DNA from 3 places in the Neobacillus sp. plas4 genome. Region 2 is predicted to be linked to each of the others. Evidence: riboswitches for the same ligand, from Rfam matches in the RefSeq annotation. Region 2 holds a riboswitch; each other region holds the start of a gene.
What was found. Region 2 has a riboswitch for cyclic di-AMP ahead of AC2TFD_RS11870 (APC family permease). Riboswitches for the same ligand answer to the same signal wherever they lie in the genome.
Positions count from the first base shown of each region.

Region 1: it holds a riboswitch for cyclic di-AMP, as region 2 does, so the genes downstream of both, AC2TFD_RS19870 (sporulation protein) here and AC2TFD_RS11870 (APC family permease) in region 2, are expected to answer to the same signal.
Region 3: it holds a riboswitch for cyclic di-AMP, as region 2 does, so the genes downstream of both, AC2TFD_RS12975 (cation:dicarboxylate symporter family transporter) here and AC2TFD_RS11870 (APC family permease) in region 2, are expected to answer to the same signal.

Region 1 covers NZ_CM170152.1:3,969,839-3,975,044, forward strand. The annotation lists gene AC2TFD_RS19855 (L,D-transpeptidase family protein) at 1-28, opposite strand, end outside; gene AC2TFD_RS19860 (aminotransferase class V-fold PLP-dependent enzyme) at 65-1,591, opposite strand; gene AC2TFD_RS19865 (hypothetical protein) at 1,700-2,044, opposite strand; gene AC2TFD_RS19870 (sporulation protein) at 2,189-2,584, opposite strand; cyclic di-AMP (ydaO/yuaA leader) riboswitch at 2,688-2,829, opposite strand; gene AC2TFD_RS19875 (polysaccharide deacetylase family protein) at 2,994-3,719, opposite strand; gene AC2TFD_RS19880 (HAD family hydrolase) at 3,829-4,617, shown strand; gene AC2TFD_RS19885 (MerR family transcriptional regulator) at 4,822-5,206, shown strand, end outside.
Region 2 covers NZ_CM170152.1:2,380,231-2,385,436, reverse strand. The annotation lists gene AC2TFD_RS11870 (APC family permease) at 1-1,477, opposite strand, end outside; cyclic di-AMP (ydaO/yuaA leader) riboswitch at 1,608-1,749, opposite strand; gene AC2TFD_RS11865 (bacitracin ABC transporter ATP-binding protein) at 1,830-1,952, shown strand; gene AC2TFD_RS11860 (YheC/YheD family protein) at 2,089-3,408, shown strand; gene AC2TFD_RS11855 (glutaredoxin family protein) at 3,431-3,673, opposite strand; gene AC2TFD_RS11850 (metallophosphoesterase family protein) at 3,698-4,192, opposite strand; gene AC2TFD_RS11845 (alpha/beta fold hydrolase) at 4,630-5,206, opposite strand, start outside.
Region 3 covers NZ_CM170152.1:2,612,097-2,617,302, reverse strand. The annotation lists gene AC2TFD_RS12980 (response regulator) at 1-979, opposite strand, end outside; gene AC2TFD_RS12975 (cation:dicarboxylate symporter family transporter) at 1,237-2,499, opposite strand; cyclic di-AMP (ydaO/yuaA leader) riboswitch at 2,615-2,767, opposite strand; gene AC2TFD_RS12970 (IclR family transcriptional regulator domain-containing protein) at 3,084-3,866, opposite strand; gene AC2TFD_RS12965 (CoA transferase subunit A) at 4,062-4,730, shown strand; gene AC2TFD_RS12960 (3-oxoacid CoA-transferase subunit B) at 4,720-5,206, shown strand, end outside.

The sequences.
Region 1 (5,206 bases), 1.6 Mb from region 2:
TATCACCAGGCTTTACGATGTGAATCATACTATCCCACCTTTTTTAACTAGCATATGTTGGGATTTAATAACCGTTGCTTAATTCCTCTTCCTCAAGCCTAAACAAATGAGCCATATCCTGACGAGTGTGTTTTGTATAAAAATAGTCATTCGTATGCGGGTCATAAATATAATCCTTCTTCCAATCCTTTATGTTCCTAGTTATCTCTCTCATTGCTTCTACAAACAATAAAATTTCCGCATTCGACATAATTGGATGCAGTGAAAATCGGACCCAGCCTGGTTTTGTAGACATATCTCCTTGATCTATTTGCTCAGCAATTTGTTTCGATTTATGTTTGTCAATTTCCAATAAATAATGTCCATATGTTCCTGCACAAGAGCATCCTCCGCGGACCTGAAATCCATATCGATCATTTAGCAAACGGACAATAAGATTGTAATGAATATCTGTGATGGTAAATGAAACAATGCCGATTCGATTCCGCTGATGATTCTCTAATACATGAAGATTCGGTATATCTTCCAACCCAGTTAGCAGTAGTTCAAGCTGTTCTTTCTCTCTAGCTAAAATCTTTTCAACTCCCATTTGTTCCTTTAGTTTAATACATAGGGCGGTACGTATGGCTTGAAGTATCCCTGGTGTTCCTCCATCCTCACGATGTTCAATGTCATCAATGTATTTGTGTCCGCCCCACGGATTCGTCCATGCAACCGTCCCGCCGCCAGGGTGATCAGGTACCTTATTGCTATACATTCTCTTATCAAAAATTAATACACCACTCGTTCCGGGTCCACCTAAAAACTTATGGGGTGAGAATAGAATGGCATCAAGTTTTTCCAGAGGGTCTTTAGGGTGCATATCCATCTTCACATATGGAGCCGAGGCAGCAAAATCAACAAAACATAGACCACCGTGTTGGTGCATAATTTTCGCCAACTGATGATAAGGGGTTTGTATCCCAGTCACGTTCGAGCAAGCAGTGAAGGATCCAATTTTAACACCCCGATCCCGATACTGGTTAAGAAGCTGCTCGAGATGTTTCACATCTACCGCACCCTTTGGGTCAGGTCTGATAATTTCCACATCAGCCAACGTTTCAAGCCATGAGGTTTGATTTGAATGGTGCTCCATATGTGTGAGAAAGACAATGGGTTTTTCATTATCCTTAATCTTAATGCTCGCTTTCCATTGCTCTGGGACTCTCAGCCCAAGTAATCTCTGAAATTTATTCATGGCAGCCGTCATCCCAAAGCCATCAAGAATCAGTACGTCGTTCTCATCGGCATTTACATGTTCCTTGATAATTTTTCTTGATTGATTATAGATTCCAGTCATCATAAGACTAGTAAAATTGGATTCAGTATGTGTATTAGCCATGTACGGACCAAACACCTCTGAAATTCTTCTTTCTATAGGACGAAATAATCTTCCACTTGCCGTCCAATCTGCATATATTATAGGTTTTCTTCCGTATGGGTGGTCGAATTCCTGATGATTGCCAATAACTTGAGACCGAAATTTTTGAAAGTATTCCTCAAGATTGTCCGGCAGCCGAAAGTATTTACTTCCGATCCTTGCAGTAATCATAGTTCAGCACCTCTCCATTAAATCCTGCTAATTACTATATGCAAAGCTTTCTTTTACCGATAATAAAAACAGCCTGATCCCATGGGATCAGACTGTTTCCTTTATTTATTAATTTGAATTCCTTGCCGATTCCTTCCGATTGACTTCATCAATTTTTTGAACAAACATTTGGAAAACTCTCTGCTTTTCTTCCAAGTCCTTAATATATTCTTTTAATTGATTATAGGTTTCTTCAAAGGGTTTATGATATCTTTGCCGTATATTTTCAATTAATTCCTCATTCACTGTTGACTGAATGACTTGCTTGGTAATCCCATATTTATACGAATATACCTTTAATTCTTGTGCCACTTCTTCATATTCTTTATCAATTTCGGTAAGGACTACCGATATATCATCCTTCCACTCTTCTAGTGATTTTTGCAGATAGGATTTAACCATTGTTTCTTCCATCGATTGCACCCGCCTAATAAAGTCTTATGTAACTTCATTATAACGGTAATAGTTTTCATCCTAGTGTCTAGTAGTTTACAAAGCTATATCAAATAATAGGTATTTGTTCCGATTTACATATAAATTTAGGTTAATAGACGCACATTAAGAAATGGTATTAATGGTAATAGGGACACTTTGTGTAATATTATTTGCATTTCCTAAATCAATATTGATTAATAAGGAATATTTAAAGGTGTCTTCATTATATTGAACTTCATCAGGAATATCGAGTAAAAAGGGGATCTTTCCAGTTTGGTTTGGGCTGCATTCAAGAGAACAGAATACGGAATGACTATTTAAAGTTTCCTCTACAAAAGCCTGTGAATCAATCCCTATTAGATCGATATCATATCTTTTAATTTTATTCTTGAGTAGTCCGCCCGTTATCTCAATCGTCCCATTTATGACACTGCCGGCTTCGTAAACCTGCTTATCCAAATGAACCATCGTTTTTGGCAAACCAATCTTCAATTTTGTTAAATAATCTTTTAATGTCATTTTCTCCACCTGTTCCCTAAAATAGGCATAATAAAAGACCGGCATTTGTAATCAAGCTGCTTCAAATGTTAAAACATAAAAGCCCCTGTACTTGGCGGTCCATGACCTCCTTCGCTTTAGCCGACGAAGTTAGCTGACGGGTAGGATGGCGAAAGAAAAGTTCTCATCCTTTCTACTTGGTAGAATTAACCCCTATTAATTGGTTCCTCCGTACCCAGGGTGATGGGTTTTGGCCGAATATTAAATTCATAATATGACGCTAATTCTAGCCCCAACCTGAACCGTTGTAAAGAGTGAAATTCACTTAAAATACCCGTTTAATCCCCAATTTAAAGTAAAAACAAGAGCTTTTCTATTGTTTGCTCATGAATCTTCGTTATCTTGCAGCATAGATTATCTTTAAGAAATCCTATTTTGTAAGGATGTCAATGAACTCATCAAGGCCTGTGGAATATTTTATATACATTCTTGGTAAAAATAACAATTCATTTTTCAGTCCTTTTTTCGTATAGAGTGAGGGTGTAGTTGTCAAACCAAATTGATAATACTTTTTTACCTCTGATCCGACACGTTCATTGAAGTTTCCATAAGGATACGCAAGTGCTATAACCGGTTTACCGGTCATTTTTTCAATTTTTTCCTTCGAGCTTTTTAATTCATATTGAAGATTCTCTACTTTTGTTAAATCCGGGTGTGTAGCTGTATGAGACTGAACAGAAATTACACCAGTGGCTGCCATATCCCTTAATTCAGATTGTGACAAACGGTTCCTACGCCCGACAAAATCGGATATAACGAAAAAGGTTGCGGTAGGTTTAAAGTGATGATCTGTTAACTTTTGAAGAATTTCAAATGCTTTTTGATTATTTTTATAACCATCATCAAATGTAATAAAAATTGGTTTTTTAATTTTACTAATATCCTTCCATCTTTCAAATGTTAATAACGTATATCCTTGATTTTTCAAATAGGTCATTTGCTTTTCAAAATTTTCAGGTGTTACATATAATTCCTTAGAGCCTACACCGTTATATTCATCGATTGAGTGGTAGATTAAAATTGGAACCTTATTCTGTGCTTGAACATGTGCCGGAAGGCAAACCATAAGAAGAAAAACCAATACAATCCTAAACATTAGCTTCACCCTTTTTCTCAATGTCTCGAATATTATTCCTCACTTAGAGCATTTTATCTATTCGTTAAGGTTAAACCTAAAAAACAACAAACACTAAAGGAGATCTTCAATGTCTGAATACAAGGTTTTATTTTTGGATATCGATGGAACCATCATTACACCTGATGATTCTATTGAGGAAACGACAATTAAATCTATACAACAGGTTCAGGAAAAAGGAATAGAAGTCTTTTTAGCTACAGGCAGACCCCTACATGAAATTAGGGAACTTGCGAAGAAGCTAAATGTTCGCTCCCTTATCGGATATAACGGTGCATATGGCATTTATCAAGGGAAGGACCTCTTCCAAGAGCCTATGAATAAAAAAAGTGTCCAACAATTCCTAGAAATAGCGAAAAATAATAAACATGAGGCTGTTCTTTATACAAAAGACAAAAACATATTTACGGATCTAAACGTGGATTTTGTACAAGAATTTATCGAGAAATTCCATTTACATAAGAACGATTCCTTTACTCCTTCCAAGGATTATGAGGTTTTGGGCATGACATTGATAAACGTAGACCCAAAGGATTTATCCTTTTATAGAAATGAAGATGGTATTCATTTAACTCAAGTAAATGTGGAGGGCATGCGCCATTGTTATGATGTAATTAGAGACAAAATCAATAAGGGGATTGGTGTCCAATATATTCTTAAACACCTCGGTGTCAACAAGGAACATGCGATAGCTTTTGGTGATGGTTTGAATGATAAAGAAATGCTGATGAATGTCGGTGAAGGTTTTGCGATGGGTAACGGTCATCCGGATTTATTTCAGTTTGCCAAACACAAAACAACAACAGTAAGTGATTCAGGGATTTATAATGGATTAAAAAAGCTAGGGGTTATTGAATGAATCCCAACAAAGAAAAAGCTTGGTTTTCGCTATCAAAGGCTGTGCATAGCGCACAGCTTTTTTTGCATGAATTTGTTGTTATTTCGTGGTATCCGTCTTGTTTTGATAGCTTTTGTCACCGTGCAGGAAAATGGGGTATTCAGTAGAGAATTTACTATCTAAAGAGGTTTTACCGTAAATTAGATAGAGAGGATTTGAAAACTAATGAGAACTTTCACCTTAAAGGAAGTTTCCAAAAAAATAAATGTTAAACCGGCTACTTTGAAAAAATGGGAAGAAGAACTTGAGGAATATCTAGAAATACCGCGAACGAAACAAGGAGCAAGAATCTATTCACAAGTGGAAATAGATTTACTTTTAGAAATTAAGGCATTGCACAATAAAAGACTCAATACCACGATGATTTTACAGACTTTACGAGGGGAAACTGATATTAAAGAGGTAATATCTGAACTGGATGACGAAATTTCTAAATTGGAAGAAACTGATACTGAACTCGAAGAACGAATCCATTTTCCTGAAGAAGCAGTTGCTGAACAGAACGAAGAAATCTCAGAACCCAATGAAGAAGTTCACAAACCTGCCGCAG
Region 2 (5,206 bases):
AATTTAATGTATTTTCTACTACATGCGTCATTCCAGCTACTGGAACAATTATGACGTTTCCTTCTATCGGAACTACTGGTTCATTAGGATCTATTCTAAGCTGCTCACCCACTGCCTCATAATGCTTTCTAATTCTGTAAAATACGAAGATAATAATGGGTAAAAATATCAAAACCGGCCATACTTGAGCGAACTTCGTTAAAAAGAACATGATGGTTACGACAAAGCAGATAACAGCTCCCATCGTATTTATAAATAACTTTGACATCCAGCCCTTTGGCTTTTGGCGAAGCCATTTTAACATCATCCCTGTCTGTGACAAGGTAAAGGGAATGAATACACCCACTGCATAAAGTGGGATTAAGTGCTCTGTTTGCCCTTTAAAAAATATGATTAAAAGTATAGATGCTAATCCTAGCGTGATAATGCCATTGGAATACCCAAGGCGGTCTCCTCTAATTTTGAACATTCTCGGGATAAACTTATCGTTTGCAAGATTTACTGCAAGTAACGGAAAAGCTGTATATCCGGTGTTGGCAGCGAGGATAAGAATTAAAGCTGTGGTTCCTTGAATAAAGAAATACATAAAGTTTCGCCCAAAAGTTTGCTCAGCAATTTGCGAAACGACCGTTACCTTTTCATTTGGCGTTATCCCATAATAATAAGCTAAAAAGACAATTCCAGTAAATAATAATGCTAATAAACCGCCCATAGCTAATAACGTTTTTGCCGCATTATTTGGGGCTGGATTTTTAAAGTTCGGAATGGCATTTGATATTGCTTCAACTCCAGTTAGTGCTGAGCTTCCTGAGGCAAATGCTCTTAATAAAAGAAAAAGTGATACCCCTGCGATAGGAGTTCCTACCGGGGTATGCAAGTTATTAGGAACCTGCCCCGACACTATGTTGAAAATCCCTACACCAATCAGGATGAATAAAGCTAGGACGAATAAATAAACTGGATATGCTAATATAGAAGCAGACTCCGTAACACCTCTTAAGTTTAGGATGGTAATTAACAGGACAAAAATTATGGCAATACCCACATTATGGTCGTGAAGAGCTGGAAAAGCTGATGTAATAGCATCTGTTCCAGCCGAAACACTTACGGCAACTGTTAAGATATAGTCAACGAGTAAGGATCCGCCAGAAATCAGCCCATAATTCATACCCAAATTTTCCTTCGATACTACATAAGCTCCACCCCCATGAGGGTATGCAAAAATAATTTGGCGATAGGATAAAATTAAAGCAATTAATAAAAGTAAAACCCCAATTGCAATTGGAATGGAGTACCAAATTGCTGCTACTCCAAGAGTTACTAATACAATCAATATTTGTTCAGGACCATATGCCACGGAAGATAATGCGTCAGAAGATAGAATTGCCAACGCTTTTGTTTTATTTAGTTTTTGTTCCCCTAATTCAGTTGACTTTAAAGGTCTTCCAATTAATAATCTTTTTACTGAAGAAACCACTGTTTCCACTCCCGTGTAAATATAAAATGTTATTCATACCTATTATCTTGCGAAAAAAACACAAAAAAATGCCTACAAGTCAAAGTTAAATAGACCTGTAGACATAATATTTTTGTCTCACAAGCTCCACCTTCCTTCTCATTAACGCTTACGAGGTTAGCTGTCGGATTCGGGCCATTGAGTAGCCCTACCTTTTTAAAGGATTCACCCCTTGGATATACTATCCATATGAATGGTTCCCCCGCACCAATTGGTCTCAGCGATTTAGAAATATGAAACTGTGATTATCATACTCCTGTGTTTAGTAAAAGTAAATTAAAATATTTTAAGAAATTTTAGATTGGAGAAATATATGTCTAAAAAGAAAAAGCCCCTATTATCAGATGAATATTTAGATGAACTAGCTAAGGAGATCAATCAACTATACGGTGTCCCTGAAGAGCAAAAAAAAGAAACCAATGAAGAAAAAGAGTAATGAATTACCCTAAACATATTCCAAAATAACAATGGTACACTTGTCCAAATTGTAAGAATCTCCCCCAATTTAAAAACAACATTGATTATTTATACATACAATAACTTATCCAGTATGAATGATTGGGGGAATAAAAATGGAAAATGTTATTCTGCTATCGAATAACACCAGCAACAAAGGGAGTTTGACATTACATCCAAAATTAGCGGAATCAATGGGAATTACTCGTACTACTAGGAGATTGGTGAGATTTGGTGCAAAAACCTATCAAACTACTGTAAACATTTCTGATCAGCTGCCTTTGAATGGGGCAAGCCTATCTCAAGACATTTTGGACATGCTGAATATACCTCAGCAATGCCATCTTGAAATCAAGCAGAATGGCAATGAATTACAAATTGGACCTTTTATTGGATTGCTAGTAGGGTATTATCAGAGTTCACTCAAGAAATACCTCAATGACCTGCTAGATTATGTCTTTCATTATCGAGAAGTTAAAGGTGCCATTCTTGTCTTTTCTCTTGAACATGTAGATAAATCAAATCATACCGTTAAAGGGTATCTATATAATCCTCAGTCAAAACAATGGGAAGAAGGAACCTTCCCCTATCCAGCCTCTATTTTTGTGATGACATCTTCTGTTAGCACGGCTTGGATTCAACATTTCCAAAAGATTTTAGGCGATGTTGTTTTTAATAATTTCTTATTCAATAGATGGAGTATCCATAAGAAATTGGCAAGTTCAATTGGGGTAAAATGCTATCTTCCTGATACCAATCTTTATGGTTCTCCTCAAGACCTTTATTACTTTTTAAAAAAGTTTCCAAATTTAATCGTCAAACCGCTAAATTGTGCTAATCGTTCCGCAATAAATATAATACTAAAGGACTCGACTACCCTCGTTATTACCAATCTAAGAAAAATGGAAAGCAAGACTTACAAGTTTTATAAGCGGGATCAGGCCTATTCCATCTTTAGTAAATACTTTAAAGAGGGGGAATTCCTGATTCAAGAATCCATCGATGTACCTGGTTATCGAACCATTACGGTCCGAATTATTACGGTTAAAGATCATTTAGGACAATGGAAGGCTATGGAATTGCTTACGAGAGGGGAGCAATCCGAAGATCATGCCGGTAAGATAAAGCCTATCGTTAAATTTGAAAAAGAAATGGTAAGAGATTTCTTGCAGCAAAGTGACTTACATGCCTCCTTAACCTATCAGGAATTAATTCATATCTCCATTGACACGCTAAAAGAAATAGAAAGTATGGGTGTACATTTTGCCAATGCAGCCGTAGATATAACTATAGGGGAATTGGGTGATATTTGGATTTTTGATCTCGACCACTGCCATCCTTCACACGAGATTGCCTTGGTAGCTGGCTATCCAGAGCTATACTATGAAATTCTAAAAACCAACATGCTTTATGCTAAAAAACTAGCAGGGTTTTAGTATTGAAAAAGAGCTATTTAAATTAGCTCTTTTTTGCTGTTTCGATAATTTCCTTTAATTCATTCGTAAAACCTTTTACTGTTTTATTTCCTAACACTGTTACTGGAACGCCTAGATAGCCATACTTTTCTACTTCTTTTTGGTATTCCTCGTTTATTGATATATCTCTAACCTCATATGGAATGCCTTCCTCAGTAAGTACTTTTTTTACCATTACGCATTCAATGCAGTCGTTTGTAGTATAGACGATTACTCCTGTTTCCATTGGTTCCTCTCCCTCCAAATGTTGCTACTCTTCATTAAAAAATATATGTTCTGCCGTTATTTTATCACTTAAACTGATTACCCCAAAGGAAAACAGCTTTTGTCTTCTTTTGTCAGTCGGAGAACCTGGGTTAAAAATTAATAGATCCCCTTCATACCTAATGACAGGTATATGAGAATGCCCAAAAATAATACAATCTACTTCTTCACCTTTAAATGTTTCAATTGCACGTTGTTCTGTGGTTTTACCCTTACCGTGACCATGGGTAATACCTATTTTATACCCGCGGATTTCCACAATTTTTTTATAAGGTAACATTGCCTTGATTTCTTGATCATCCACATTTCCATAGACGCCTTCTACTCTTCCATAAGATTGAAGTTCTTTATAAACATCAAGCGTTTGCCAATCACCTGCATGTAAAATCAAATCAGTATCCTTCAATTCCTCTATTAATCTAGGTGGCAAACCTTTTTTTCTTTTAGGTAAATGAGTATCTGAAATTACGACAATTTTCATCCTTATTCCTCTCTACTTTCCAAAATCGTATTATTCGGTTAGACACTATGCATGAATATCCTATTCAAGCACCTTCCATACGACAGCAATAATTGACAATAAAACTCAGGAAATGTCTGTTCTTGCGCTTTCCCAAGAAATACAAATAAATTTCCCAATTTCCAAAAAAAGAAAACGCTTACACGCGAGAAAATATTGTCATCACGTTATATTGAGGCATATTCATGGACGACAAAATATTTAGCTTAATAAATCAATACACTGGCAGTTTTTTCGATTTGGATAGGACAGCATAACCCATTGATATTATTGGCAGCGCTTTGATAGGAAGTATAGTTGTTTTATGGATAAACTTTTCATCAAATTTTTTGGGAAACCTTTATTACCCGAATTATCCTTACTTACAATTGTTACCTTTCTTAAATAACTTCAATTTCCTACTTATTTTTCTTAATATGTAATTGGACAAAATTAATTAACAAATGGTTTAACTTTCCCGCTGCTTTTGTAGGTAGTTGATGTTTTTCCTTATCAATGAACTTTAAATCACTGCCTGGCAATTTTTCTTTTAAGAGATTCGCATACCGATGAAATGATTTGTCTTTCTTACCATAGACCAATAATACGGGTAGTGTAATATTTTCTAACTGTTCCGTACAATTATATTCCAAACTACATTGTAAATATTGATTAATATTTTTAACGTCACCTTTTTCGGCTGCCCGGTACAATGTTTTTAATGTCTCTATTGAATCAGCATTTCCAATAGAAATCGCTTTAGCTAGGATAGAAAAAGTAGATGACTTTGCGAGTTTGACTGCTAAAGAAATCCTTTGTCGATTATAAAAATCACTTGCTTCCGACATTCCACTGACTAAGATACCTCCCAATGCTCTGTCTAGGTAGGTAAGCATAAACTCTAACGCCACAGAGGCACCGGTTGAATAACCACAAAGAATTGCTTTTTCTATTTCTAAATGATCTAATAGATGAGCTATATCCTCAGCAATTAAG
Region 3 (5,206 bases), 230 kb from region 2:
AATACTGGCCGCTTTTATCTGATTCTTTTAAATAGAAAACTCCGTGACTTGCTCCTACCATAGGGACCAGCTTTGTGATGAGCATATCTGAGAGCATCTCCACATTTTCTACTTCTGGATACAGTGTGGCAATTTCTGCAATTTTTGTATTCAACCAGCTCTGCTCTTCTGCTTCTTCTTTTACTTGTTTCTCGATTCTACTATGGTTCTCTAGTGCATTGGCCATTTTATTAAAGGCCACAGCGATTTCACTCAGTTCCCCTTTTGAGGTAATCTCAATGCGTGGCAAGGTATCAAAATCACTGGATGCGGCCTGTTTCATCACATTTGTTACCTTGTTGAGGTTTTTGCTGGTACTCTTTACGATCCATATCGCAAAAACTATACCGATGAGTAAGCCCATCACCAGGTAGATATAAATGTTTTCAACAGCCCAACTATAGGTATCTTTGGAACGTAACAGTTCATTCTTCATCCCTTGCTCTTGTAAGCCATGCAGCAATTCTGCCATTTGAGCCATTCTCTGACTGTAAAGTTCCAGATCAGTCAAAAAAGCAGGAGTTAGTTCAGCGTTAGGATTAAGTTTCCTTTCCATCAACGCTTGCTGACCCATATTTCGATAAGACTCATGTAAGATTTTAAGTTTCCCAATGAGTTCCTGCGATTTCTCTTGTGTATCTTTTTTCTCTAGTGACACAATCGCCATTTGTAAGCTTACATTTGAATTTCCCCATGCATTCAACAGGTCTGAATTGATTTCCTCTCTGCGATCATTCAAAATCATCGTCAGCGCTCTTGATGTTCTTAAAGTCTCATCTTTAATCGTGGAGGAAATTTCGATTCTCTCATTTAAATCATTGATCACGACATTCATTTTGACGGTTGATTGTTCAAGCATATTCATTAATATCATTACGATTATCGTAATGAACAATAGTAATGTCCCTATGCTCGCATAGAGTTTCGTACCAAACCTCATAATTCCTCCTCAATTCTTTCATGGATCATCGTGATAGATTCATATAATTTAGATAAACTAGTGAAAATTTTCTTATTTTTAATGATACTTTATATTCCATATAACCGTCTATATGATATTTAGTAAGTTGGTAAGGTAAAAACAAAAAATAATCTCAAATGTTTTAAAATGAAAAAGGTGCCTGTCTCTTTTCGATTACTAAAAGAGACAGACACCTACGAATTTTGCTAACAGTGAAATCTATCAAATGGAATATATTATGAAGCTTTTTTAATTTTTTCGACTTCAACAGGAGGATTAAATTGACCTTCCCATTTCGCAACTACAATTGCTGCCAATGAGTTTCCTACCACGTTAACTGCAGTACGTCCCATATCTAGAATACGGTCAATACCAGCAATAAATGCTAATCCTTCTGCAGGTAAACCTATTGTGCTAAATGTAGCTAATAGAACCACAAATGATACACCAGGTACCCCTGCCATCCCTTTAGACGTTACCATTAAGACTAACATGAGTGTAATTTGCTGTACAATGCTCAGTTCAATTCCATACATTTGGGCAATAAATAAGGACGCGATTGCTTGATATAAAACCGAACCATCTAAATTAAAAGAGTAACCTGTTGGAATAACGAAAGTCGCAATATGTTTTGGACTTCCTGCTTGCTCCATTTTGTCCATAATTTTCGGAAGTACGGTTTCCGAACTTGCTGTTGAAAAAGCCAATATTAACTCTTCTTTGATCATCTTCAATAATTTAAAGATATTTAATCCAACGATTTTGGCCATCAAGCCTAAAACAACTATGACAAAGAAAATCATTGTTCCATAAACAGTAAGTGCTAACTTCCCTAATGGGAGAAGTGATGAAAAACCATATTTAGAAATCGTTACACCGATTAATGCAAAGACACCGATTGGAGCATATTTCATAAATAAGTTCGTCACATAAAACATGGCACTTGCCACACCTTCAAAGACACGTAAAACCGGTTTTCCTTTTTCTCCTATCGCTGCGATTCCAAGACCGAGTACGACGGCAAAGAAAATAATCGCTAGCATATCGCCTTCAACCATGGCATTAACCGGATTTGTCGGAACAATATGAAGTAGTGTATCGGTAATTGATTTTCCTTCTTGTTCTTCTGATGTGTGTACATAGCCTGAAATATCACTTTGCTCTAGTTTGTCCATATTTAGACCAGCACCAGGTTGAAAAATATTGGCAGATATAAGTCCGACAGCGATTGCTAGCAATGTCATCCCAATAAAATAAGTAAGTGATTTAGCACCTAACTTACCAACAGATTTCAAATCCCCCACACCAGCTATCGCAACGATAATACTAGAAAGTACAATCGGCACGACAATCATTTTAATTAGTCGGATAAAAAGATCACCAAATGGCTGTAAGACACTCTGTGCCGTTTCACTCCCATAGAATATCCCGCCGACAATTATACCTAATACTAAACCGATAAAAATTTGACTTGCTAAACTTGATTTGATTTTTTTCATTAATTACCCTACCCTTCTTGTTGATTTAAGCTAAACGAATTTCTACGGTAAGGAAACAAATAGATACTTACGTAACACAAAAAAACGGCAATTGCCGAATCACTATTTTATCATACTGTTTCCTCTCAATCGCTTACGAGGTTAGCTTTCAGGTTAGGACTATGGGAAACAATAAGCCCCTTCTTTTTAAGAATTCACCAATAGCGAAAATATCCGCATAACAAATTTGGGTCCCCCGCTCTTAAAAAAGATTAAGCGCAATATAAATTTTATCTCAAACTACTATATTAGTAAATAATTTTTTATTTCCAGATTACTTTGAAACTGTTTTTAAGGAAAGCACTTACCTTCAAGGCTTTCTTTTCAAAAAACACCAAAAATATTTATTTGTCAACATTACCTTATATTAACCTAATTACCTATAGACGTACATTTTACCTATCAACCATTGCTTAAAAACAAAAAAACTCACAAAAAGCATTTGTGAGCACTTAGAATTCTTATATTTGGTTAGCTTCTCTTTTGTTCTTCTGAAGGAACGAAAACAACTTATCGGCAAGTCCTTTGTCTTAATTTTCTGCTTCTTAACCTAACATGCTAACAAGCTTGTTGATCTCTTCCGCGCCTTCTTTTAAAAGCGGCAGAAAGTGGTCATTAATTTTTTCTTCTGAGGTTCTTTTAGAGTTTGTTGAAATGTTAATGGCGGCGATCGTTTCACCTTTTTTATTAAAAATAGGGATGGCAACCGACCTTAAACCCACTTCTAATTCATCGTTCCCTTCGGCATAGCCCTTTTTACGGCATACCTCCAGACAAATTTCGAATTGGTCAAATTCAGTAATCGTTTGCTCGGTATAAGCTTCTACCGACGCTTGTTCCCAAATTGCTTTTCGCTCCTCCAGCGGAAGCCAAGCAACAAGGGCTTTCCCCAAAGAAGTCGCGTAATAAGGCAGCCTCGACCCTACCCTTAAATTGGTTCCAATAATTCTTTTCGCAGCATTTACCCTCAATACATAAACAATTTCAGCACCATCCAATACGGCTAGATTGGTCGATTCCTTGATGGCTGTGGAAATTCTTTCAAGGATTGGATGGGCTAAATCAGGCAAGTTAAGTGATTCTAAATAATGTGCAGCGAAATTCAATACTTTTGGGTTTAATTTAAATTTATTATCCTCTGTTACGGTTAGGTATCCCAGATCGACCAGGGTAAGTGCAAACCTTCTAACCGTTGCCTTATTAATCCCTGTTTTTCTTTCTAAATCACTCAAAGACATCAAGTTAGAACTGGAGTCAAACGCCGTTAAAACGGCAAACCCCTTCGCAACAGAATGGACGAAATAACTAGCTTCTGTTTTCTCGTACAACTATCCCACTCTCCTTTTTCCTATTAAATAATAACGCATTACCTCAGACAATCCTATTGCCTATTTTCTGAAAATTACTTATAATAAAACTAAAATACACTATTCGTATTTATGTACGCATAGTGTACACTATAAACACACAAAACTCAACCATTACACAAAACATAACAATAATTTTTAAAAGGAGGATATAAAATGAGTAAGGTTGTCACAATTCAGGATGCGATCTCAAAAATTAAGGATGGCCATACCATCGCTGTCGGCGGATTTGGCCTTGTTGGCTGTCCATTAAAATTAGTCGAAGCGCTTGGTGAGCTTCCTGTATATGGTTTAACTATGATTAGTAATAACCTTGGAGAGCCTGGTGGAAAAGGACTTGGGAGGATCTTGCTGCAAGACAAAATCACCAAAGCCATCGGTTCTTACTTTACTAGCAATATCGATGCCGTGCGTTATGTCAATGAAGGCAAGCTGGAGGTGGAACTTGTACCCCAAGGGACACTTGCTGAACGACTCCGTGCTGGCGGTGCAGGTATTGGTGGATTCTATACAAAAACTGCGGCTGGCACACTACTTGCAGAGAATAAAGAATCCCGCGTGATCGATGGCGAAGAATATGTTTTCGAACTCCCACTACGTCCAGATGTAGCCCTTATTAAGGCAAAGAAAGCAGACCGCTATGGCAACCTTGTTTTTTCAAAAACAGCCCGTAATTTCAATCCGGATATGGCAAAAGCTGCGAAAATCACGATTGTCGAAGCGGAGGAAATTGTCGAAGTGGGAGACCTAAATCCAGAAGAAATTATCGTCCCTCATTTATTTGTCAACTATATTGTGAAGGGAGAAAACTCGCATGAACAGTAAACAAAAAATGGCGATTCGAGCGGCCAAGGAAATCAGCAATGGCAATATTGTCAATTTAGGAATTGGAATCCCTACCTTAGTCGCAGATTTTTTACCGAAGGAAAAGAATGTCTACTTGCATACAGAAAATGGGCTGCTTGGAGTAGGTCCTACCCCTTCAAAAGAGGAGCTTGATCCGGAAATCATTAATGCTGGCAAATTACCCGTGACAGCGCAAGTAGGTGCCTCCTACTTTTCCTCCTCCGAGTCATTTGCCATGATCCGCGGCGGCCATGTTAATGTCGCCATCCTCGGTGCTTTACAGGTTGCCGAAAACGGGGATATCGCCAATTGGGCTGTTCCTGGGAAAGATATTCTTGGCGTCGGCGGAGCGATGGATCTTGTTGCTGGAGCAAAAAAAGTGATTGTGACGACCCAGCATTGTGCGAAAAACGGTGAACCAAAAATCCTTCAAAGGTGTACGTATCCCATTACAG